Regions from separate parts of the Xanthomonas sp. NCPPB 1132 genome, predicted to be linked through region 2. Evidence: predicted binding sites of a transcription regulator. Region 2 holds the regulator's gene; the other holds the start of a gene.
The links. The regulator FliA, encoded in region 2, starts transcription of late flagellar genes. The targets are predictions, from matches to a motif close to TAAAGTTTNNCNNNCNNNGGCCGATAA.

Region 1: a site for FliA is predicted at 2,963-2,989, ahead of AC1G9L_RS07755 (methyl-accepting chemotaxis protein). Genes of this name have one in related genera too.

Annotation. Positions count from the first base shown of each region.
Region 1 covers NZ_CM152819.1:1,840,270-1,851,656, forward strand. The annotation lists gene AC1G9L_RS07745 (M1 family metallopeptidase) at 1-1,229, shown strand, start outside; gene AC1G9L_RS07750 (pectate lyase family protein) at 1,640-2,704, shown strand; gene AC1G9L_RS07755 (methyl-accepting chemotaxis protein) at 3,152-5,410, shown strand; gene AC1G9L_RS07760 (methyl-accepting chemotaxis protein) at 6,198-8,453, shown strand; gene AC1G9L_RS07765 (hypothetical protein) at 8,604-9,086, opposite strand; gene AC1G9L_RS07770 (amino acid permease) at 9,589-10,965, shown strand; gene AC1G9L_RS07775 (IS110 family RNA-guided transposase) at 11,232-11,387, opposite strand, start outside.
Region 2 covers NZ_CM152819.1:2,505,840-2,517,226, forward strand. The annotation lists gene AC1G9L_RS10585 (flagellar motor protein) at 1-678, opposite strand, end outside; gene AC1G9L_RS10590 (chemotaxis protein CheA) at 1,004-2,767, opposite strand; gene AC1G9L_RS10595 (protein phosphatase CheZ) at 2,772-3,383, opposite strand; gene cheY (chemotaxis response regulator CheY) at 3,384-3,776, opposite strand; gene AC1G9L_RS10605 (RNA polymerase sigma factor FliA) at 3,796-4,545, opposite strand; gene AC1G9L_RS10610 (MinD/ParA family ATP-binding protein) at 4,542-5,426, opposite strand; gene flhF (flagellar biosynthesis GTPase FlhF) at 5,413-7,050, opposite strand; gene flhA (flagellar biosynthesis protein FlhA) at 7,221-9,281, opposite strand; gene flhB (flagellar biosynthesis protein FlhB) at 9,299-10,429, opposite strand; gene AC1G9L_RS10630 (ligand-binding sensor domain-containing diguanylate cyclase) at 10,530-11,387, opposite strand, start outside.

The sequences.
Region 1 (11,387 bases), 670 kb from region 2:
GCGAACTGGTGAACCCGGCGCAGGTGCTCACCGCCACCCAGCGCCAGCGTCTGGCGCAGGCGGCCGCCAGCGACAGCACCGTGACCATCCGCGGCGCCGATGAAGTGGGTACGCCGGCCAGCCGGCCCAGCGCCAGCGGCACCCAGACCTGGCGCTTCCACATGGACCACACCCGCGACGTTGCGTTCGCCGCCTCGCCGGCCTTCGTCTGGGATGCGGCGCGGATCAACCTGCCCGCGGGCAAGCATGCGCTGGCGATGTCGGTGTATCCGCGCAGCGCGGTCGGCAGTGACAAGTGGGGCCGCTCCACCGAGTTCGTGAAGGCCTCGATCGAGCACTTCTCGCAGTGGTATCCGTACCCGTGGCCGGCGGCGGTGAACCTGGGCGGCCACGGCGCCGGCATGGAGTACCCGGGCATCGTCTTCGACGACATGGAGGACGGCGGCAAGCAACTGTTCTGGATCACCGCGCACGAACTGGGCCACGGCTGGTTCCCGATGATCGTCGGCTCCAACGAGCGCCGGCATGCGTTCATGGACGAGGGCTTCAACACCTTCATTGACGTCTACGCCTCCGACGCGATCAATCACGGCGAATTCGCGCCCAAGCGCGATGGCGAGTACGCGCCCGGCGGCGGCAACCCGGTGGACGAAATCCTGCCGCTGCTGGCCGACGCGAAAGCGCCGACCCTGCTCGATCGCGCCGACGCCACCAGCGAGACCTACCGGCATCCGCTGACCTACTTCAAGGGTGCGCTGGGCCTGGTGCTGCTGCGCGAACAGATCCTCGGGCCGGCGCGCTTCGATCCGGCGTTCCGCAAGTACATCGCCACCTGGGCCTACAAGCACCCGACGCCGTCGGACTTCTTCCGGCTGATGGAGAGCGAGTCCGGCGAGGACCTGAGCTGGTGGTGGCGCGGCTGGTATTTCAACAACTGGCAGCTGGACATGGGCGTGCGCGCGGCCGCCTACGTCGACCACGACCCGGCCAAGGGCCTGCTGGTGACCCTGCGCAGCCGCCAGAAGCTGGTGATGCCGGCGACCCTGCGCATTGACTTCGCCGACGGCAGCCACCTCGACCAGCGCGTGCCGGTGGAGACCTGGATGCAGCAGACCCAGCCGCAGATCCGTGTGCCGAGCACGCAGAAGGTGCTGCACGTGACCTTGGATCCGGACCACGTGCTGCCCGACGCCGACCGCAGCGACAACCGCCTCGATACGGTGAGCTGAGCCGCGCGCGGCGGTCCGCAGTACCGCCGCGCCCGCGCAAACGTGCTGCGGCCGCAACATTCGCGGCCGCCCGCCATCGGCGCGCGCCTGTCCCTGTTCGCCGCGCCGTTGGTGTTGGCGGCGCGTGCGATGCGCGTGCGTTCGCCGTCGTTGCCGGCGGCCGGCGCCCACCGTGGCGCGCGTGCAGACGGCCTGTCTCCGCCTGTCGCTGTCTGTCTCCTGCGGACCGTGCGTGTCCGCTTGTCCTGTCCTGTGCGGCGAACGGAGTGTGGGATTCCAGTTCGGTGTCGCGGCGATTGCGTGGGCCGCCGCGCGCATTCCAAGAATGCGCCGGCCCCCACGCCCCCGTGTTGGCGCATGCGCGCACTGCCATGTGGCCTGCACTCATCGCGACAGATGGGAGAGAGATCATGCAGCAGCAGTTCCGCAAGGGCGCATTGGCGCTCGCTCTGGCCTTGTGCGCCGCTCCGGCCTTCGCCGGCCCGGTCGGTTATGGGGCCAACACCACCGGCGGCGGCAGTGCCATCCCGGTCAACGTCGCCACGATGGAGGCGATGCAGGCGGCGATCGACAACTACGCCGGCTCCGGCGGCCTGGTGCTCAACTACACCGGCAGCTTCAACTTCGCCAGCATCACCGACGTGTGCACGCAATGGAAGCTGCCGGCCAAGACCGTGCAGATCAAGAACAAGCGCGACATCACCATCAAGGGCGCGAATGGCTCGTCGGCGAACTTCGGCGTGCGCGTGGTCGGCAACGCGCACAACGTCATCATCCGCAACATGACCATCGGCCTGCTGCCCGGCGGCGAGGATGCCGATTCGATCTCCCTGGAAGGCAATTCCAGCGGCCAGCCGTCCAACATCTGGGTGGACCACAACACCATCTTCGCCTCGCTGACCAAGTGCGCCGGCGCCGGCGACGCCTCCTTCGACGGCGGCATCGACATGAAGAAGGGCGTCAACCACGTCACCGTGTCCTACAACTACATCCACGACTACCAGAAGGTCGCGCTCAACGGCTACAGCGACAGCGACACCCAGAATGCCGCCGCACGCACCACCTACCACCACAACCGCTTCGAGAACGTGGAATCGCGCCTGCCGCTGCAGCGGCGCGGCTTGAGCCACATCTACAACAACTACTTCAACAACGTCTTCACCTCCGGCATCAACGTGCGCATGGGCGGCGTGGCGCTGATCGAGGCCAACTACTTCGAGAACATCAAGAACCCGGTCACCTCGCGCGACAGCAGCGAGATCGGCTACTGGGACCTGATCAACAACTACGTCGGCAGCGGCATCACCTGGACCGTGCCGGAAAGCACCAGCAAGCCCTACGCCAACGCGACAACCTGGATTTCGTCCAAGACCTACCCGGAGCCGCTGGGCTATCTGTACACGGCGATCCCCGCCGCGCAAGTCAAGGCCAAGGTCATCGCCACCGCCGGTGCAGGCACCAATCTGGCCGAATGAAGCGCCCCGCCTCCGTGCCCGATGGCGCGGAGGCGGTCGACGGCGGCTGAACTGTGTGTCGTTTGCCGCATGTCGGCCGCACCCGCGTCGCGGCCGCGGCAACGGCCGCTCGGGCCGTATCGCATCGGCGACGCCAGAGCAGGCCATTAATTCACATGGATTTCACACGTGCGGACCGATCGGGGAACGGTCCCCGTGCGGCGTGCACGCGCCGGTCACAAGGTTGACCCAATTCAAAAAACTGTGCGCAGTTGCGCATCAAGAATCGCAGCCGACCGCCGTTACCTACTGCGAGTACCCGCACGGGACATCGCCGATGCGGTCGGGGCTGGAAGTGTCCTTTCCTTCTTCTCCGTCGCATCGCGCCCAGGCCGTTGGCCTGAGGGCGTCCTGCGCGATCCAGATCGTGGCGCGGGTCGCTCTCCTTTTCTTACTTGGTGCCTGCTCATGATCGGAATCCTGCAACGCTACAACGTCGGGACGCGGCTCGCGTCCGCCTTCGGCGTCCTCATCCTGCTGTCCTGTGCGCTCGTCGTCGCCGGTCTGCTGACGTTGAAACAGGCGCGCGACATGATGGACACCATCGTCAACCGACGCATGCAGATCCTCGATTACACCAGCGAGATGCGCAACGCCAGTTCGCTGATCGCGATCAACCTGCGCAACATCGTGCTGCCGACCACGCAGGAGGAGAACGAAGGCTTCACCAAGATCGTCGAAGAGCAACGCCGCTACTACGACCAGATCCACGACAAGCTCTATGCGATTCCGGTCAGCGACGCCACCGGCACGCAGATGCGCAAGCAGATCGACGACGCCTACCAGCGCACCCGCGCGGCCAACCAGCAGGTGCTGGAGCTGGGCATGCACTACAAGCCCGACGAAGCTCTGAAGGTGATGCTGGGCCAGGCCGCGCCGGCGAACAAGCAATGGCAGGACGCCATCACCGCCTATGCCAACCGCCAGCGCGTGCGCGGCGCCGAAGCCTACGCCAGCGCCAACGCGGCGATGGACCGCGGCCGCAGCCTGCTGGTGTCCGGCGGCATCGTCGTGGTCCTGGTCAGCGGCCTGCTGGCGTGGCTGATCACGCGTAGCCTGACCGTGCCGCTGACCCGTGCCACGCGCGTCGCCGAGGCCATCGCCAGCGGCAAGCTGGACAACGACGTGCGCACCGATGCCCGCGACGAGACCGGGCGCCTGCTGGTCGCGATGCAGGGCATGCAGCAGCAGGTCAGCAACCTGATCGGCGCGCAGTTGGAGATGGCCAAGCGCCATGACGCCGGCGAAGTCAGCCATCGCATCGAAGCGCAGGCCTTCCCCGGCGACTACGGCCGCATGGCCGCCGAGACCAACGCGCTGGTCGCCTCGCACCTGGCGGTGAAGACGCGCCTGGCGCAGATCATGGGCCGCTACGCGATCGGCGACCTGTCGCAGGACATGGACCGCTTGCCGGGCGAAGAAGCGGTGCTGAGCCAGACCATGGACGAGGTCAAGGCCAACCTGTCGGCGATGAACGGGCAGATCAAGCAACTCGCCACCTCCGCCGCGGACGGCGATTTCAGCGCGCGCGGCGACGCCGAGCGCTTCCAGTACGACTTCCGGGTGATGGTGGAGAGCCTGAACCAGCTGATGGCCACCGCCGACGGCAATCTGCAGGCGCTGTCGACGCTGCTGCAGGCGATCGCCGCGGGCGACCTGACCGCGCGCATGCACGGCGACTTCCGCGGCGTGTTCGCGCAGATGCGCGACGACGCCAACGCCACCGCCGAACAACTGGCCGGCATCGTCGGCCGCATCAAGCATTCGGCGGTGTCGATCAATGCCGCGGCCACCGAGATCGCCGCCGGCAACGACGACCTGTCGCGCCGCACCGAACAGCAGGCCGCCAGCCTGGAAGAAACCGCAGCCTCGATGGAGGAGTTGACCTCCACGGTGCGCCAGAACGCCGAGCATGCCCGCCAGGCCAACCAGTTGGCGGTGGGCGCCGCCTTGGTCGCCTCGCAGGGCGGGGCGGTGGTCGGCCAGGTCGTGACCACCATGAGCGGGATCGAGGATGCGTCGCGGCGCATCGCCGATATCATCTCGGTGATCGACGGCATCGCCTTCCAGACCAACATCCTGGCCTTGAACGCCGCGGTGGAAGCGGCGCGCGCCGGCGACCAGGGCCGTGGCTTCGCCGTCGTCGCCAGTGAGGTGCGCACCCTGGCGCAACGTTCGGCCAGCGCTGCCAAGGAGATCAAGGGTCTGATCGACGACTCGGTGAGCCGTGTCGCCGAGGGCTCGGCGCTGGTCGACCAGGCCGGCAAGACCATGACCGAGATCGTGAGCTCGGTGCAGCGCGTCACCGACATCATGGGCGAGATTTCCGCGGCTTCGCAGGAGCAGTCGGCCGGCATCGAGCAGGTCAACCAGACCGTGACGCAGATGGACGAGAGCACCCAGCAGAACGCTGCGTTGGTGGAAGAGGCCAGTGCGGCGGCGCGCTCGATGGAGCAGCAGGCGGTAGAACTGAGCCAGGCCGTGGCGCTGTTCAAGCTGGACGCCTCGGCGGCCACGCCGGTGGTCCAGGCGCCGCGTCAGCACGCCGCCCCGGCGCCCGCAGGCAAGCGCAGCGTCGGTCCGGCAGTCGTGAAGGCCTTGCCGGCACGACGTGCGGCACAGCCGGCAGCGGCGATGGCGGTGGACAAGGACTGGCAGGAGTTCTGAGCCGCACGAGGTTGTGTCATCGGGCGGGCGGCGCAGTGCGCGCCGCTCGCTCTGTCGAAGGCCGGCGGCCCTGGTGCCGCCGGTGTCGTGTCCAGCCGATCCGGGCGCCGCGTGCGGCAGCCGAGCGACCGCATCCTGGTCGATGCGGCGACTGGCCGGAGGGCGTCGCCACCGCGTGCCTTTGCGCCGTGCATCGCCGTCACGTTGCTCCTCCTGCGCAGGCGCGCGCGCAGTCTGCCGCATGCGTCGCCGTCATCCGTGCATCCATCGCGCGTCACCGTCGACGTGCCTCCATGTCGCGCACGCGCCGAGCGCCGTCGCGCAACTTCTCTTCTCCGACAGATGCGGCAATGCGAACGCGATCGCGTTTCCCCGCCTGTGCCGCGCATCCGGATGGGGGCGTGCGCCATCGGATCGACCCATTTCCCGTTCGCCGCGCGTGCGTGCTGCAAGCAAACGTCATGCCGCTTGTTGCAACAAGGAATGCACACGCCTTTCACGCAAAACCGTCGGTTCGCGCGTCGCGCGCATGGGCTCTCCACACCCCTGTCATATGCCTGAGGGTGTTCAATAAATTCTCTGCAATCGCCTCTCAAGTCCGGCCACGGGGGGCCGTTACATCGCCCGCACATTGAGCAGGGTGCGGTATCAAGCGTTTGATTTGAAACGCTTTTTTCACGGTTTCTTCATCCTGATTCGATGCGGGCGCGCACAACGGCGACTGGTCGGCGTGCGCGGTCCGGGGCACCTGATCGCCCCTTTCAAATTCCCCCAAACAGGCCATTCCATGATTGCATTCCTTCAGCGCTACAACGTCGGTGCCCGGCTCGCCACCGCGTTCGGCCTCCTCATCCTGCTGTCCTCGGCGCTGGTCGTTGCCGGGCTGTTCACCCTGTTCCAGGCACGCGAGCGGCTGGACGGCATCGTCCAGCGCAACATCGCCGCGATCCGCGCTTCCAGCGAGATGCTCAACGCGAGCTCGGCCGTGGCGATCAATGTCCGCAACATCGTGTTGCCGACCTCCCAGGAGGACAACATCCGCTTCGCCAAGGTCATTACCGAGCAGCGCGCGCGCTACCAGGAGGCGCGCAAGCGGGCGGGCGCCATTCCCAGTGGTGCGCAGAGCCAGGCCGTGCTGGCGGAAGTCGATCGCGCGCGGCAGCTGACCGTGGACGTCAACAACCGCGTCATCGATCTGGGCATGCACTACAAGCCTGACGAAGCACTGGCCCTGCTGATGGGGCAGTCCGCGCCGCTGACGCAGAAGTGGCAGGACGCCATCGCCCGCTACGCCGATCTGCAGGCCACCCGCAGCAACGAGGCCTATGCGGCGGCGACGGCGGCGATGGCGCGTGGGCGCGCCATGCTCATCGCAGGCGGCCTGGCGGTGGTGCTGGTCAGCAGCGTGCTGGCCTGGTTGATCACCCGCAGCCTGACCGTGCCGCTGAATCGCGCCACCCGTGCCGCCGAGGCCATCGCAGCCGGCCGCCTGGACAACGACGTGGCCACCGACGCGCGCGACGAACCTGGCCGCCTGCTGCTGGCGATGAATGGGATGCAGACGCAGTTGCAGCGCTTCTCCCGCGAAACCACGTTGATGATCGAGCTGCACGCGGACAAGGACATGAGCCACCGCATGCCGCAGGACTTCCCCGGCGTGTACGGTGAACTGAGCAAGGGCATAAACACCATGATGTTCGAGCACCTGGACGCCATCGTCGACGCCATCGACGTGCTCAACGCATACGCCAACGGCGACCTGCGCCGCGATGCCCGCCGCCTGCCCGGCAGCCGCGCGGTGCTGCACGAATCGATGGACGCGGCCAAGGCCAGCCTGCTGGCGATCAATACCGAGATCAAGCGTCTGGCGGCGGCGGCCGCGGCCGGCGACTTCAGTGCCCGCGGCGATGCGGCCAGTTTCCAGCACGACTTCCGGCTGATGGTGCAGGACCTCAACGCGATGATGGAGGTCAGCGATCGTAACCTGGGCAAGCTGTCGTCCCTGCTGCAGGCCATCGCCGCCGGCGATCTCACCGCGCGCATGCACGGCGAGTTCCACGGGGTGTTCGCGCGGATGCGCGACGACGCCAATGCCACCGCCGACCAGTTGACCGGTATCGTCGGCCGCATCCAGACCGCGGCGGTCAGCATCAATGCCGCCGCCACCGAAATCGCCACCGGCAACGACGATCTGTCGCGTCGCACGGAGCAGCAGGCCGCCAGCCTGGAGGAGACCGCGGCCTCGATGGAGGAGCTAACCTCCACGGTGAAGCAGAACGCCGAACACGCGCGCCAGGCCAACCAACTCGCCAGCGGTGCGGCCTCGGTGGCCTCGCAGGGCGGCGTGGTGGTGGGCCAGGTGGTCGAGACCATGAGCGGGATCGAGGCGTCCTCGAAGAAGATCGCCGACATCATCGGCGTCATCGACGGCATCGCCTTCCAGACCAATATCCTGGCGCTCAACGCCGCGGTGGAAGCGGCGCGTGCCGGCGAGCAGGGTCGCGGTTTTGCGGTGGTCGCCAGCGAAGTGCGGACCCTGGCGCAGCGTTCGGCCAACGCCGCCAAGGAGATCAAGACGCTGATCGACGACTCGGTGACCCGCGTTGCCGAGGGCTCGGCGCTGGTCGATCGCGCCGGCAGCACGATGCAGGAGATCGTCGCCTCGGTGCAGCGCGTCACCGACATCATGGGCGAGATCTCCGCGGCCTCGCAGGAGCAGTCTGCCGGCATCGAGCAGGTCAACCAGACCGTCACCCAGATGGACGAAAGCACGCAGCAGAATGCGGCGCTGGTGGAAGAAGCCACCGCGGCCGCGCGTTCGATGGAGCAGCAATCGGTGGAGCTGACCCAGGCGGTGGCGCTGTTCAAGCTGGACGGCGCACCCGTTGCCGCGCCGTCGCCAGCACCGGTGCAGGCGCGTGCCAGGACTGCCGTGCCGACGGCCATGCGCGGCCCGCGCCCGCTGGCCGCGGCCGCACCGGCACGACGCGCGCCGGCGTTCGCCGCGGCGGTGGCGCTGGACAAGGACTGGCAGGAGTTCTGAGCCTGTCAGCCTGGCATTGCTGAGTTGCAGCGTGCGTGACCCCCTCAGATAGAAGGGGGTCATGCCGTGCGAACGCTGTGGGGCGGTAACCCCAAGTGCGTGAAATCACTTTCCTTCGCTGCAGGACGCAGCAAAGACACACATGTCAGCTTACTTGGGCGCCGTGCCCCGCGGAGTGCTGATCACGTAGGACGTGATGTACTGGCCATTGGAGTCATAGACCACCACGATGGTGGTGTTGGCATCGCGGTAGACCACGGTGGCGTTGCACGGGCAGCTGGCCGCGGCGGTCACCATGCCCAGCGGCTGGTTCTTCGCGTCGTTGACCGCGATCATCTGCTCCTCGGCGGCGCTGCCGATCGGCAGCCGCGTGTCGGTGCCGGGCGTAGCGCTCAGCACCGTGATGACCTCGTCCTGCAGCGAGTTGATCTGCACGAAGCGCAGGCCGGCCTTCTCGAACGTGTAGACCTTGAACAGCGGCGACAGGCTGACGTTCTGCTTGCCGATGGGCAGGCGTTCGCCCATGCCCTGGATCGCGTCGGCGGCGTTGAGCGGCGCGCGCTGGGCGGCCTGCAGGCAGGGCGCGGCCAGCGCAGCCGCCAGTACGGTGAGGGTCAGCAGCGGTTTGATCATGGTGTCTCTCCTTGTCTGGATGTACGGACCTGTACGCCATGGGACGAGCGACAGCCGTGGTCCTTTCCGGCCGGGGCGCCCGCAACGGGCCGTCTCCCGGTCCGTCGTCGCCTGCGGTCCTCCCGGCTCCGTGTTCGCCCTCATCGGCAGGTGCGGAAATAGGAGACTTTGCAGGCGTCGAGTTCAGTATTTCTGACGTTAGTATCTCTGTCAATAAGAAAAATCAACCATGTAAGCGGGAATGGCGTTGGTGTCGGATGTAAGGGGATTCCGTACATTGGCAGGGTTGGGCCGTTCCGCCGTGTCGTTTGCAGCGAAAGGCGGCCGTCGGCATCCCCGCGCGGTGTCGCTGGCAACCACGTGCGCGGATCCGCGCTGCGTTGCAGCAGCCGTCCCGCTGCGGCGGGCCGATCCGCGGCCGCAAGCGGCCAAACGCATGCGCAGCCGCACGTCGTCGCCGTCAGCCTGTATCGTGTCGCGTTTTCCGCACCCGACCGAGCCGATGCCGCATCCGTCCGCGCCTGTCCCGCCTGCCGCCGCTCCCGCTCTGCGCCATGCGCTGAAACCACGGCAACTGATCATGATGGGCTTGGGCAGCGCGATCGGCGCCGGTCTGTTCCTGGGCTCCGGCGTCGGCGTGCACGCGGCAGGGCCGGCGGTGTTGATCTCCTACCTGGTCGCCGGCGCGCTGGTGATCATCGTGATGAACGCGCTGGGCGAGATGGCGGCGGCCAAGCCGGCCAGCGGCGCGTTCTCGGTCTATGCCACCGACGCGATGGGGCCGACCGCCGGCGCCACCGTGGGCTGGCTGTGGTGGCTGCAACTGGTGATCGTGATCGCCGCCGAGGCGGTGGGCGCGGCCGGCCTGCTGGCGACGGTGTGGCCGGGCTTGCCGGTGCCGGCGGCCGCGATCGCGTTCATGGCCGCGTTCACCGCGATCAACCTGCTGGGCGTGCGCAACTTCGGCGAATTCGAATTCTGGTTCGCCATCCTCAAGGTGGCGGCGATCGTCGGTTTCATCCTGGTCGGCATCGCCTTGCTGGCCGGCTGGCTGCCTGGTGTTCCCTCGCCGGGCCTGTCCAACGTCACCGGCAACGGCGGCTTTGCGCCGAAGGGCCTGGCCGGCATCGGCGCGGCGCTGCTGGTGGTGGTGTTCGCCTTCGGCGGCACCGAGATCGTGGCGGTGGCCGCGGCCGAGACCGCCGACCCGGAGCGCAGCATCGCCCGTGCCATCCGTACCGTCGCCTGGCGCATCCTGGTGTTCTACATCGGCTCGCTGAGCGTGATCATCGCGGTGGTGCCCTGGCAGAGCAAGGCGCTGAGTTCGCCGTTCGCCGCGGTGCTGCAGGTGGCCAACATCCCCGGCGCCGCCACCGGCATCACCCTGATCGCGGTGATCGCGTTGCTGTCGGCGCTCAACGCCAATCTGTACGGCGCCTCGCGGATGATGTTCTCGCTGGCCCAGCGCGGCGAAGCGCCGCGCGCGCTGGCCGCGTCCAGCCGCCAGCAGGTGCCGTGGCTGGCGGTGCTGGCCAGCGTGCTGTTCGGCTTCGTCGCCGCGGTGCTGGAGCTGCTGTATCCCAACCGGGTGCTGCCGGTACTGCTGAACATCGTCGGCGCCACCTGCCTGCTGGTGTGGACGATCTCGCTGCTGTCGCAACTGATCCTGCGCGCGCGCGCCGACCGCGCCGGCACCCGCCTGCCGTTCCGCATGCGTGGCTATCCGGTGCTCACCGTGCTGGCGCTGGCGATCCTGGCGCTGATCTTCGGCCTGCTGGTGGCCTCGCCGGACACCCGCACGCAGTTCCTGTCGATGGCGGCGCTGACCGCGGTGATCGCCGTGGTCAGCGGCGTGGCGCGGCGGCTGCGCGCGGGGTAGGGTGCGCGCTCCGGCGGTGGCGGCACGCCGTTGTGGGAGGGACTTCAGTCCCGACGCGTGAGGGTATCGGACGGCGTTTGCTTTGTTCGTCGCGGCTGCATGACAGCGCTTTGCGCGCGTCACGTGTGTCGCCGCAGCGGCGGCGCGTGTTGCTTTTCATGGAGCAACCGCGGCAGGTGTCGCGGTAAGGCCTGTCGCGGCTGAAGCCGCTCCTGCGACGGCACCGACAGCTCGCGGACCTGCCCTTGTAGATACCGTCTTACCCCCTAGCAGGCAAGGCCCCTTTTCGGGTCGAACGCCGTGCCCGATTTGAGAACCCCGTAGGCCAGGTGCAGCAGCTTGCGCATGGCAGCGCACACGATCTGCTTGCCGGCTTTGCCGCGTTCGCTCAGCCGCTGTTTCAGCGTCCGGATGATCGGGTT
Region 2 (11,387 bases):
GATCAACCCTTCGATGATCATTTCGCGCTCGCCGCAGCTGTGCTTGATCACGCTCTTGAGCTTGGCGGCCATCGGCAGGAACAGCAGGTTGGCCGAGGCGATGCCGTAGATGGTGGCGGTGAACGCGGCGGCGATGCCGTGGCCGAGCTTGCTCGGGTCGGCCAGGTTCTTCATCACCGCGATCAGGCCCAGCACCGCGCCGATGATGCCCAGGGTCGGTGCGTAGATGCCCATGCCCTCGAACACCTTGGCCGCGGCCAGGTCGCAATGTTCCTGGCCGTCCAGGTCGATCTCCAGCATGTGCCGGATGGCTTCCGGCTCCACGCCGTCCACCAGCATCTGCAGGCCCTTGCGCACGAACGGATCCTGCTGCTGCGGCACCTGGTTCTCCAGCCCGAGCAGGCCCTGGCGGCGCGCGATGTTGCTCCATTCCACGATCTGCTTGAGCAGCGCCTGGCGATCGCTCGGCGGCGGCCACAGGATCCACTTGGCGATCTGGAACGCACGGCGGAACACGGACGGCGGGGTGTGCACCAGGATCGCGGCGACGGTGCCGACGATCACGATCACGAACGCAGCCGGCGACCACAGCGCCGAAATGCCGGCGCCCTTGAGGATGCTGCCGCCGATGAGCGACAGAATCGCCAACAGCAGGCCGATGAGACTGAGCTTGTCCATGCAGGAGGTATCGGCAACGGGGCTTGGGACTTGATGGGGGCGGGATTTGGGATTGGAGATTGGAGATTCGCAAGAGCGCGAGGGCAGAGGGTTGGTCGGTGTGCCGTAGGAGCGGCTTCAGCCGCGACGCGCGGACCTTGGCGCGTTACCTGAGCACAATCGTTCGGATCGTCTCGGCAATTGGCACTGCGCTGTGCGTGCTATCGTCAATCCCAGCCTCACCGCGTCGCGGCTGAAGCCGCTCCTACGGCGGAATCAGGGAAAACGAGGCGCCAGGGAAGTCGCCGTTGCGAATCCCCACTCCCGAATCCCCAATCCCAGCTCCTCAAGCCTTCAAGCCATCCACATCCAGGATCAGCGCCAGGCGGCCGTCGCCGATGAGGGTGGCGCCGGCGTAGCCGGGCAGGCCGCGCAGGGAGCGCGGCAGCGGCTTGATCACCACTTCCTCGCGGCCGCGGACCTGGTCCACGACCAGGCCCATGCGCGATTCGCCGGCCTGCAGCACCACCACGGTGAGCAGCGGCAGTTGCGGGGCGTCGATGTTGAGCCACTGGCGCAGGTCCACCAGCGGCAGGGTGTGCGACTGCCGGTCGAGTACGGCGCGGCCGTCGAACCAGCCCAGCGAGCGGCGCGGGGCATGCAGCACTTCCACCACGCGCGCCAGCGGCAGCGCATAGACGGTGTCGCCGGCCTGCACCAGCAGGGTCGGCAGGATCGCCAGGGTCAGCGGCACGCGGATCAGGAAGCGGCTGCCGCGGCCCAGTTCCGACTGGATCTGGATCTGCCCGCTGAGTTCGCGGATGCGCGATTGCACCACGTCCATGCCGACGCCGCGGCCGGAGATGTCGGTGACCTCGGACTTGGTCGAGAAGCCGGGCAGGAACACCAGGTGCAGACATTCCTCGGTGGTCAGGCGGGCGGCGGCCTCGGGGTCGATCAGGCCCTTCTCGCGGGCCTTGGCGCGCAGCCGTTCCGGGTCGATGCCGGCGCCGTCGTCCTGCACCTCGATGCTGACGTAGTCGCCTTCCTGCTGCGCCGACAGGCGCACATGGCCGCCGCGCGGCTTGCCGGTGGCTTCGCGCAGGGCCGGGGCTTCGATGCCGTGGTCGATCGCGTTGCGCACCAGGTGCACCAGCGGATCGGCCAGCGCCTCGACCAGGTTGCGGTCCAGTTCGGTGTCGGCGCCGATCAGCTCAAGCTCCACTTCCTTGTTGAGCGAGCGGGCGACGTCGCGCGCCACCTTGGGGAAGCGCGAGAACACCTTGCCGACCGGCTGCATGCGCGTGCGCATCACCGCCGACTGCAGGCGCGCGGTGGCGATGTCCAGGCTGCTGACCGCGCGGTCCAGTTCCTCGTCGCGCAGGCGCACGCGCAGGGTCTTGAGACGGTTGCGCGAGAGCACCAGTTCGCCGATCAGGTTGACGATCGCGTCCAGGCGCTTGGTGTCCACGCGCACGGTGTGCTCGGGCTCGGCGGCCTTGGCCGGGGCGGCCGCGGCCTTGGGCGCGGCGCTGGGCGCACGCGGCGCCGGCTGCAGCGCCTGCGGCGTGGCCGCCGGCGGCGCATCGCCGTGCAACTGGTCCAGCAGCGCCTCGAATTCGTCGTCGCTGATCAGGTCTCCCGCAGCCGCGGCGGTGGCCGGGATGGCGGCCGCTGCTACGGCGGGCGCCGGCGCGGCGCTCTTGGCCGGTGCCGGTGCCGGCGCGGCGTCGCCGTGCGCGTCGAACTGCGCGATCAGCTCCGGCGGCGCGCGCGGCGGCTCCTGGCCGCTGCCGAAGGCGTCGAGCATCGACTGCAGGTAGTCCAGCGACTGCTGGGCGGCGTCGAAGTGCCGCGCCTGCAGGGTGGCCTGGCCGGCGCGGGCCATGCCCAGGGTTTCCTCCGCGGCGTGGCACAGCTCGACCATGGCGTTGATCGCCAGGAAGCCGGCGCCGCCCTTGAGCGTGTGGAAACCGCGGAACACGGCGTTGAGCTGGCCGCTGTCCTCGGGCGCCTGCTCCAGCGACACCAACTGCTCGCCGAGCCGGTCCAGGATTTCCTGGGCCTCGATGATGAAGTCGGCAGCGATGTCGTCGGGTACGGCGCTCATAAAGTTACAGTCCTAGTCCGGACAGCAGGTCGTCGGCGTCGTGCTGCGACACGCCGTGGCGGTCCAGGCCGGGCAGGGCCGGGCCGGCCAGGCTGCCGTCGGCCTTCCTGTTTTCTTCCTTCGGCGGCAGACCCAACGCGCCGAAGCCCTCGTGCACGCGGCGCACGATGCCGGCAACGCGGCGGATGATCTGCCCGGTCAGGTCCTGGAAGCTCTGCGCCAGGGCCATTTCGGTGAGGTTGTGGCGGATCTTGTCGAGGATCTCGCCCTGGTCGCCGCTGAGGCCGCCGGCGGCGAGCTGGTCGGCCAGCGCACGGCATTCCTCGGCCAGGTCCAGGGTGCGGTGGCTGGCCTGTTCGGTCATCTCCACCACGTGGTCCAGGCGCGAGCAGGCGTCGTCCAGCTCGCCGGCCTCGCTGGGCACCACCGGCAGTTCGCCGAGCGCCTGCCCAAGATCGCGCGCGAGCCGGCTCAGGCCCTGCATCATCGGCCGCGTGCGCCAGGCGGCGAGGGTGTCGATCTCCCTGCGCCAGCCGGCCTCGTCGCCGTTTTCCAGCGCGTCCAGCGCGCCTTGCAGGCGTTCGATCAGGGCGGTACGTTCGGCGGTGGCTTCCATTTAGGCGGTCGCTCCCAGGCGTTCGAAGATCTTGCCCAGCTTCTCCTGCAGCGTCTGCGCGGTGAACGGCTTGATGATGTAGCCGTTCACGCCGCACTGCGCGGCCTCGATGATCTGCTCGCGCTTGGCCTCGGCGGTGACCATCAGCACCGGCAGGTGCTTGAGCTTGTCGTCGGCGCGGATGTTGCGCAGCAGATCGATGCCGGTCATGCCCGGCATGTTCCAGTCGGTGACCACGAACTCGAACGGCGCCGAGCGCAGCGCGGCCAGGGCGCTGTTGCCGTCTTCGGCCTCGGCGGTATTGGTGAAGCCCAGATCGCCGAGCAGATTCTTGACGATGCGTCGCATCGTCGAGAAATCGTCCACGATCAAAATCCGCATGTTCTTGTTCACCACTGACTCCTGAGGGTTCCTATTCTTCGTCTTCCAGACCGGCATCGGCGACCTCGAACGCCTTCAGGCGTCCGCGCAACCGTACCGTGGCCTGGCCATGGATCTGACACACGCGCGACTCGCTGACCCCGAGCACCGCGCCGATTTCCTTGAGGTTCAATTCCTGCTCGTAGTACAGCGACAGCACCAACTGCTCGCGTTCGGGCAACTGCGCGATCGCCTTGCCCAGCTCGCGGCCGAATTCGCTGCGCTCGAGCATCTGCTGCGGATTGGGTCCGCCCTTGGCGATGGTATCCAGCTCGCCATGGTCCTCGATGCGCGACTCCAGGCTCAGCACCTGGCCGCGGGCGGCATCTTCCATCAAACGCAGGTATTCGGGAAGCGGCATGTCCATCGCCGCGGCCACTTCGTTGGCGGCGGCGGCGCGGCCGGTGCTCTGTTCGATCTTGCGGATCGCCGAGGCGGCGTCGCGGGCGCGGCGGTGCACCGAGCGCGGCACCCAGTCGCCACGGCGGATCTCGTCGATCATCGCGCCGCGGATGCGGATCGAGGCGTAGGTCTCGAACGAGGCGCCCTGTTCGGCGTCGTAGCTGCGCGAGGCCTCGATCAGGCCGATCATGCCGGCCTGGATCAGATCGTCGATCTCGACGCTGGCCGGCAGCCGCGCCGCCAGGTGGTGGGCGATGCGCCGGACCAGGTCCGAGTGCTGGGTGATGTAGTCGTTGGCGCTGTTGCGCTGGACGGCGCGGTAGTGGGCGGCGGCGTTCATGCGGCCACCCCGCGCTGGATGATGCGTTCGACGAAGAACTCGACGTTGCCGCGCGGGGCGGTCGGCGCCTGCCAGCGCGCGGTGCGCCGGGCGATCTCGGAGATCGCCTGCGCCGACGGGCTGGACGGGTAGGCCTTGACCACCGGCTGCTGGCGCTGCACCGACAGGCGCAGCCAGTCGTCCTGCGGCACGCAGCCCAGGTAGTTCAGCGACACATCGCCGAGGAACTTCTCGCAGACCCGGCTGAGCTTGTCGTACAGCAGGCGGCCTTCGTTGAGGTCGCGGACCATGTTGGCGACGATCTGCACCCGGTCCACCCCGCGCTCGCGCGAGAGGACCTTGATCAGGGCGTAGGCGTCGGTGATCGAGGCCGGCTCGTCGCAGACCACCACCACCGCGTCCTGCGCGGCCTGGCAGAAGGTCAGCACGCTGTCGGTGATGCCGGCGGCGGTGTCGACGATCATTACGTCCAGCTCGCGCTGCAGTTCCGAGAACACGTTGACCAGGCCCACGTGCTGGGCCGGCGGCAGCTCGGCCATGTAGCGGCGGCCGGAGGCGGCGGGCACCACCATCAGCCCGTTGGGCATGTCGATCAGCACCTCTTCCAGGGTGCAGCGCCCGGCCACCAGGTCGGCCACGGTGAACTTGGGGGTCAGCCCCAGCAGCACGTCGACATTGGCCAGGCCCAGGTCGGCGTCCAGCAGCAGGGTGCGCTTGCCCATGTCGGCCAGCGCCATGGACAGGTTCACCGAGATGTTGGTCTTGCCCACGCCGCCCTTGCCGCCGGTCACGGCGATGGTGCGCACCGGACCCAGCGGTTCGCTGCGCGTCGCCGACAGGGGGAAGGCATTGGTCAGATTGACGTAGTCACGCGACGGCATGGGTCTGCTCCGGAGTACAGGGCTTATCGGCAGCGCGCCGCAAATCTTCAAGGCGCAATACCAGGCTGGCGGCGTTGGCGCGGTGCAGGTCGTCCGGCACACGCTGTCCATCGGTCACCCAGGTGATGGGGAGGCGGTGGTCCACGACCACCGACAAGGCACTGCCGAACCGCCCGGTCTCGTCCAACTTGGTCATGATGACCCCCTGTGGGTCGGCGCCGGCGAACCGGCGCACCACCTCGTCCAGGTCGGAGAAATGGGCGTTGGCGGGGAGTACCAGTAAGGATCGGACCACCCGCGAGGCGCGCAGCCAGTGCAGCTGGGCAGCCAGGGCGCGGTCGCGCTGGCCCATGCCGGCGGTGTCGATCAGCACCAGCTTGTAGTCGGCCAGCCGCTCCAGCAGCTGCTGCAGCGCGGCGTCGCTGTCGGCCTCGTGTACGGCGATGCCGAGCTGGCGGCCGTAGCTGTGCAACTGTTCGCGGCCGCCGACGCGGATGGTGTCGGTGGTGACCAGGGCCACGTCGCGGGCGGCATGGCGCTCCAGGAAGCGCGAGGCCAGCTTGGCGATGGTGGTGGTCTTGCCGGCGCCGGTCGGGCCGATCAGGGCGATCACGCCGCCTTCCTCGAGCGGGTCCAGCGCGGCGATCGGCAGGCGCTTGGAGAGCAGGCCCAGCATCAGCCCGCGGCCGCGGTGCAGCTCCAGGTCGGCGGGGATCTGCATGACCACGTCGCGGGTGATGCCGCTGTCGAAGCCGTAGTCGTCCATCAGCTCCAGCGCCTGGGCGCGCACCGGCGAGCCGCGCAGGCGCTCGTCGGTGAGGCGGTTCATCTCGCGCTCGATCATCTGCCGCATCAGCGCCAGTTCGTCGCGCAGCTGCGTCAATTGTTCGTCGTTCTGCGGGGCGGGGAAGGTCGGCACCGCCGCCAGCGTGGCGGCCGCCGGGATTCCGGCAGCGGCCGGCGCGTCGGCCTTGGCCACGCTCGGCGCGGCCGGGGCCGGAGCCGTGCTCGGGCTCGCCAGCGGGGTCAGCGCCACCGCGGCGACGTCGTCGCGCCAGGCCGGCATGGCCTCCGCGGCCGGGGCCGGGGCCGGGGTTGCGGCGGCGAACGGGCTGGGCATGGGTACGCTGATCGGGGCGTTGCGGAACACGTCCTCGGGGATGCTGAAGTCGGCGCGGCCGGTGACCGGTGCCGCGGCCTTGGCCGGGGCGGCCTGGCGTGCGGCGGCAGCCGGGGCGGCCGCGGCGGGCATCGCCGAGGCGGCCAGGGCGGCCGGCTGGGTCAGCGGCCGTGCGGCGGGAGCGGCCGGCGCGGCACTGCCGCGGCGCTCGCTGATCGCGGCCATCATCGCCATCGCCGGGCTGGCGGCGGCGCTGTCGCTCCGTGCAGCGCGCGGGGCGGGAGCGGCCGCTGCCTGCGCGGCCGCGGCGCGCGGCGCCTCGTCCGGGCGCACCGCATCCAGCGCCCGCTGCACCAGGGCCTCGTCGTAGTTGCTGGCGGCGACGATCTCGATGCCCTCGTCGGTACGCCGATTGGACAGGATCACCGCATCCGGCCCGTGCTCGTCGCGCACCATCCGGAAGGCGGTGCGCATGTCGGGGGCGACAAAGCGTTTGATCTTCATGGGTGGGAGCCGGGAATGGGGAATGGGGAATGGGGAATGGATGCGTGATCGGTGCCGATACGTGGCGGGCCGCGGTGTCGTGTCTGGTTTTTCGTGATCGTGTTCATTGCTCTCTCCGCTGCCGGGGCAAGGGTGCGATTCCCCATTCCCTGTTCCCGATTCCCGTCATCTCAACTGATCGTCCCCACCAGCTTCAGCCGCTTGTCCTCCGGCACTTCGCTGTAGGACAGGACCGACAGCGCGGGGACGCTGTGGCGGACCAGGCGGGCGAGGGCGGCGCGGACCTGCGCCGGGACCAGCACCACGGCCGGTTCGTTGCGCGCCTCCTGCTTGCTCACGCAGTCCGCCAGACTTTGGTGCAAGCGCTCGGCCAGTCCGGGTTCCAGCGCCGCGCCGTTGCCCTGGGTAGAGTCCTGCAAGACACGTTCCAATTGCGGGGCCAGGGTGAACACCGGCAGTTCCGGGGCCATGCCGGCGATCTCCTGGACGATGAACCGGCCCAGGGCGTTGCGCACCGCGGCGGTGAGCGCGCCGGGTTCCTGACTCTGTGGGGCGTGCTCGACCAGGGCCTCGACGATCTTGCGCAGCTGCCGCACCGGGATCTTCTCGATCAGCAGGTTCTGCAGCACCCGCACCACCACCGACAGCGGCAGCGCCTTGGGGGTGAGGTCCTCGACCAGCTTGGGCGCGCTCTTGGCCAGGGTCGCCAGCAGCTGCTGCACTTCCTCGTGGCCGAGCAGTTCCGGGGCGTGCTCGCGGATCAGGTGCGAAAGGTGGGTGGCGATCACCGTGGCCGGGTCGACCACGGTGTAGCCCATGGTCTCGGCCTGGGCGCGCAGGTGCGGCTGGATCCAGATCGCATCCAGGCCGAACGCCGGGTCCTTGCCGGGAATGCCGTCGATCTTGCCCAGCGCGCCGCCCGGGTCCAGCGCCAGTTCGCGGTCCGGGTGGATGTCGGCGGTGGCCACCGGCACGCCATGCACCAGCAGGCGGTAGGCGTTGGCCGGCAGTTCCAGGTTGTCGCGGATGTGCACCGGCGGCACCAGGAAGCCGATGTCCTGGGTCAGCTTGCGGCGCACGCCCTTGATCCGCGCCATCAACTCGCCGCCCTGGGCCTTGTCCACCAGCGGGATCAGCCGGTAGCCCACTTCCAGGCCCAGCGGGTCGATCGGGCGCAGTTCGTCCCAGCCCAGTTCGGCGTTGGCCTGGGCCGCGGCCGCAGCCTGCGGCGCCGCCTCGGCGGCGGCCGGGGTCGGCTGCAGGCTGCGCTTCCACATCTTCCAGGCCAGCACGCCCAGGATCAGCGCCAGCGTCAAGAAAGCGACGTTGGGCATGCCCGGGATCAGGCCGACCAGGCCCAGGATCGCCGCGGCCACCGCCAGCGCCTTATGCTGGCCGAACACCTGGCCCATCATCGAGGCGCCCATGTCCTGCGAACGCGAGGCACGGGTGACCAGCATCGCCACCGCCGAGGACACCAGCAGTGCCGGCAGCTGCGCGACCAGGCCGTCGCCGATCGACAGCAGGGTGTAGGTGGAGGCGGCCTGCGCCACCGGCATGCCGTGCTGCAGGACGCCGACCGCCATGCCGCCGATCAGGTTGATGAACAGGATCAGGATGCCGGCGATGGCGTCGCCGCGGATGAACTTGCTGGCGCCGTCCATCGAGCCGTAGAAGTCCGCTTCCTCGCGCACTTCCTCGCGGCGGGCCTTGGCTTCCTCGCGGGTCAGCAGGCCGGCGTTGAGGTCGGCGTCGATCGCCATCTGCTTGCCGGGCATGGCGTCGAGGATGAAGCGCGCGGTCACTTCCGACACGCGTCCGGCGCCCTTGGTGATGACCACGAAGTTGATGATGGTGAGGATCGCGAACACCACGATGCCGACCGCATAGTTGCCGCCGATCACGAATTCGCCGAAGGCCTCGATCACCTTGCCGGCCGCGCCGTGGCCGCCCTGGCCGTTGATCAGGATCACGCGGGTGGAGGCCACGTTCAGCGCCAGGCGCAGCATCGTGGTCATCAGCAGCACGATCGGGAAGATGCTGAACTCCAGCGGCCGCTTCACGTACACCACCGCCAGCAGCACCATCAGCGAGATGGCGATGTTGAAGGTGAACAGGGCGTCCAGCACCGGGGCGGCCAGCGGCACCACCACCATCGCCAGCATCAGCAACACGATCACCGGGGCGCCGAGCCCGTGCTTGATCATGTCCATCACTTTGCGCGTGTTCATCTGCGCGGCAGGCTGGCTCATGGCTGGCTCCCCGGGGCGAATTCATCCACTTCCAACGGCGGCAACGGCGGCATCGGCCCGCTGCGCCAGGCGCGCAGCTGGTAGACGTACGAGAGGACCTGCGCCACCGCGGAATACAGTCTCACGGGAATTTCCTTGCCGAGTTGGCCTTCCCTATACAAGGCGCGTGCCAAAGGTGGGGCCGAGATCACCGCCACGCGGTGCTGCTCGCCGACCTCGCGGATGCGGAAGGCGATCTCGTCCACGCCCTTGGCGACCACGGTGGGGGCGCGCATGCGCCCGCTCTCGTACTTCAGCGCCACCGCGTAGTGGGTGGGGTTGACCACCACCACGTCGGCCTTGGGCACGGCTTCCATCATCCGCCGCTGCGACATCTGCATCTGCATCTGGCGGATACGGCCCTTGACCTCGGGGCTGCCGTCGCTTTCCTTCATTTCCCGGCGCACTTCCTCCCGGGTCATCTTCAATTTGCGGATGTAATTCCATTTCTGATAGGGCGCATCGATTGCCGCCAGCAGCGCCAGTGCGCCGGCGGTGTACAGCAGCAGCCGCAGGGTGAAGCCCAGGCCGTGGCCGATGGCCTGTTCCAGCGGCTGCAGCAGCAGGCCGCGCAGGAAGTCGGTGCTGCCCCACAGACACAGCATCGCGGCGCCGCCGACGAAGCCCATGCGCAGGATCGACTTGAGCAGCTCGACGATGGTCTCGGCGCCGTACATGCGGCTGAGCCCGTTCATCGGGTTGAGCCGGTCGAACTTGGGGATCAGCGCCTGGCCGGAGAAGCGCAGGGTGCCCATCAGCACCGGCGCGGCGAAGCTGGCCGCCAGGCAGATGCCGACCAGCGGCAGCACCACCCAGAGCAGGTTCAGCAGCAGGTCGCCGAAATGGCCGAACATCGCCTCCGGATGCTCGCGCATCGACAGGTCCGGGCGCAGCGCCTGTTTCAGCCAGGCCACCGCCCCGGCGGTCATGGAGGTGGACAGGCCCATCAGGGCGAAGACGCCGGCGCTGAACACCGCGGCCGTCGCCAGCTCGCGCGAATGCGGGATGTTGCCCTGCTCGCGGGCTTCGCGCAGGCGTTTGTCTGTTGGCTGTTCTGTGCGCTCTGCGCCTTCTTCGCTCTCGGACATCGGGGGTGCGCTCGGCCAGGATCGACCCTGCGCACTGCAAGGACCGTGCCGGTCCCGGGAGCGAGGCCGGGCGCCGCCGCGGCGCGGCGCTCGGCGTCAGCTAGGCCGGCTGCAACTCCACCCGGTCGCGGCCCAGGCGCTTGGCCTGGTAGAGGGCGGCGTCGGCGCGCGCCAGCAACTGCTGCAGCGGTTCGCCGGGCCGGTACCAGGCCACGCCGATCGAGGCGGTGATCGCCAACTGCCGCTCGCCGATGCGCAGCGGCTGCTCGGCGATGATGGTGCGCAAGGCCTGCAGCCGGTCGCCGCAGTTCGTCGGCAATCCGGGCATCACCGCCAGCAGTTCCTCGCCGCCGTAGCGGCCGACCAGGTCGGCGTCGCGCAGATTGGCGCCCAGGCGCCGCGCCACCTCGATCAGCACCGCGTCGCCGACCAGATGGCCATGCTCGTCGTTGATCCGCTTGAAGTGGTCGAGGTCGATCATCGCCACGGCCAGCGGTGTCTGTTCGGCGTCGCTGCGGCGCATCTGCGCGGCCAGCGCCTCGAGGATGCCGGCGCGGTTGAGCAGGCCGGTGAGCGCGTCGTGCGAGGCCTTCACCGCCAGCGCCGCGCGGGCGATCTCCAGTTCGCGCTTGTCGTGTTCCAGTTCCTCTGTGCGCCGCGCCACCAGGTCGGCCAGTTCGCGCTGGCGCTGGTGCAGGCGGCGTTCGCGCCACAGCAGCAGCGCCACCACCAGGCCGCCGCCCAGCAACAGGTACAGCACCAGCATCGGCTGACTGCGCCACCACACCGGCGCCACCGAGAACGCCACCCGCAGCGGCGCCGAGGCGCTGCGCCGGTATGCGTCCAGCAACTGCACCTCCAGCACGTAGTCGCCCGGTGCCAGCGGCGGTTGCTCGAATTCGAAGTTGGGCGTGTGCAGCCAGCGGGTATGCGCGCCCTCGAAGCGATAACGGAAGCT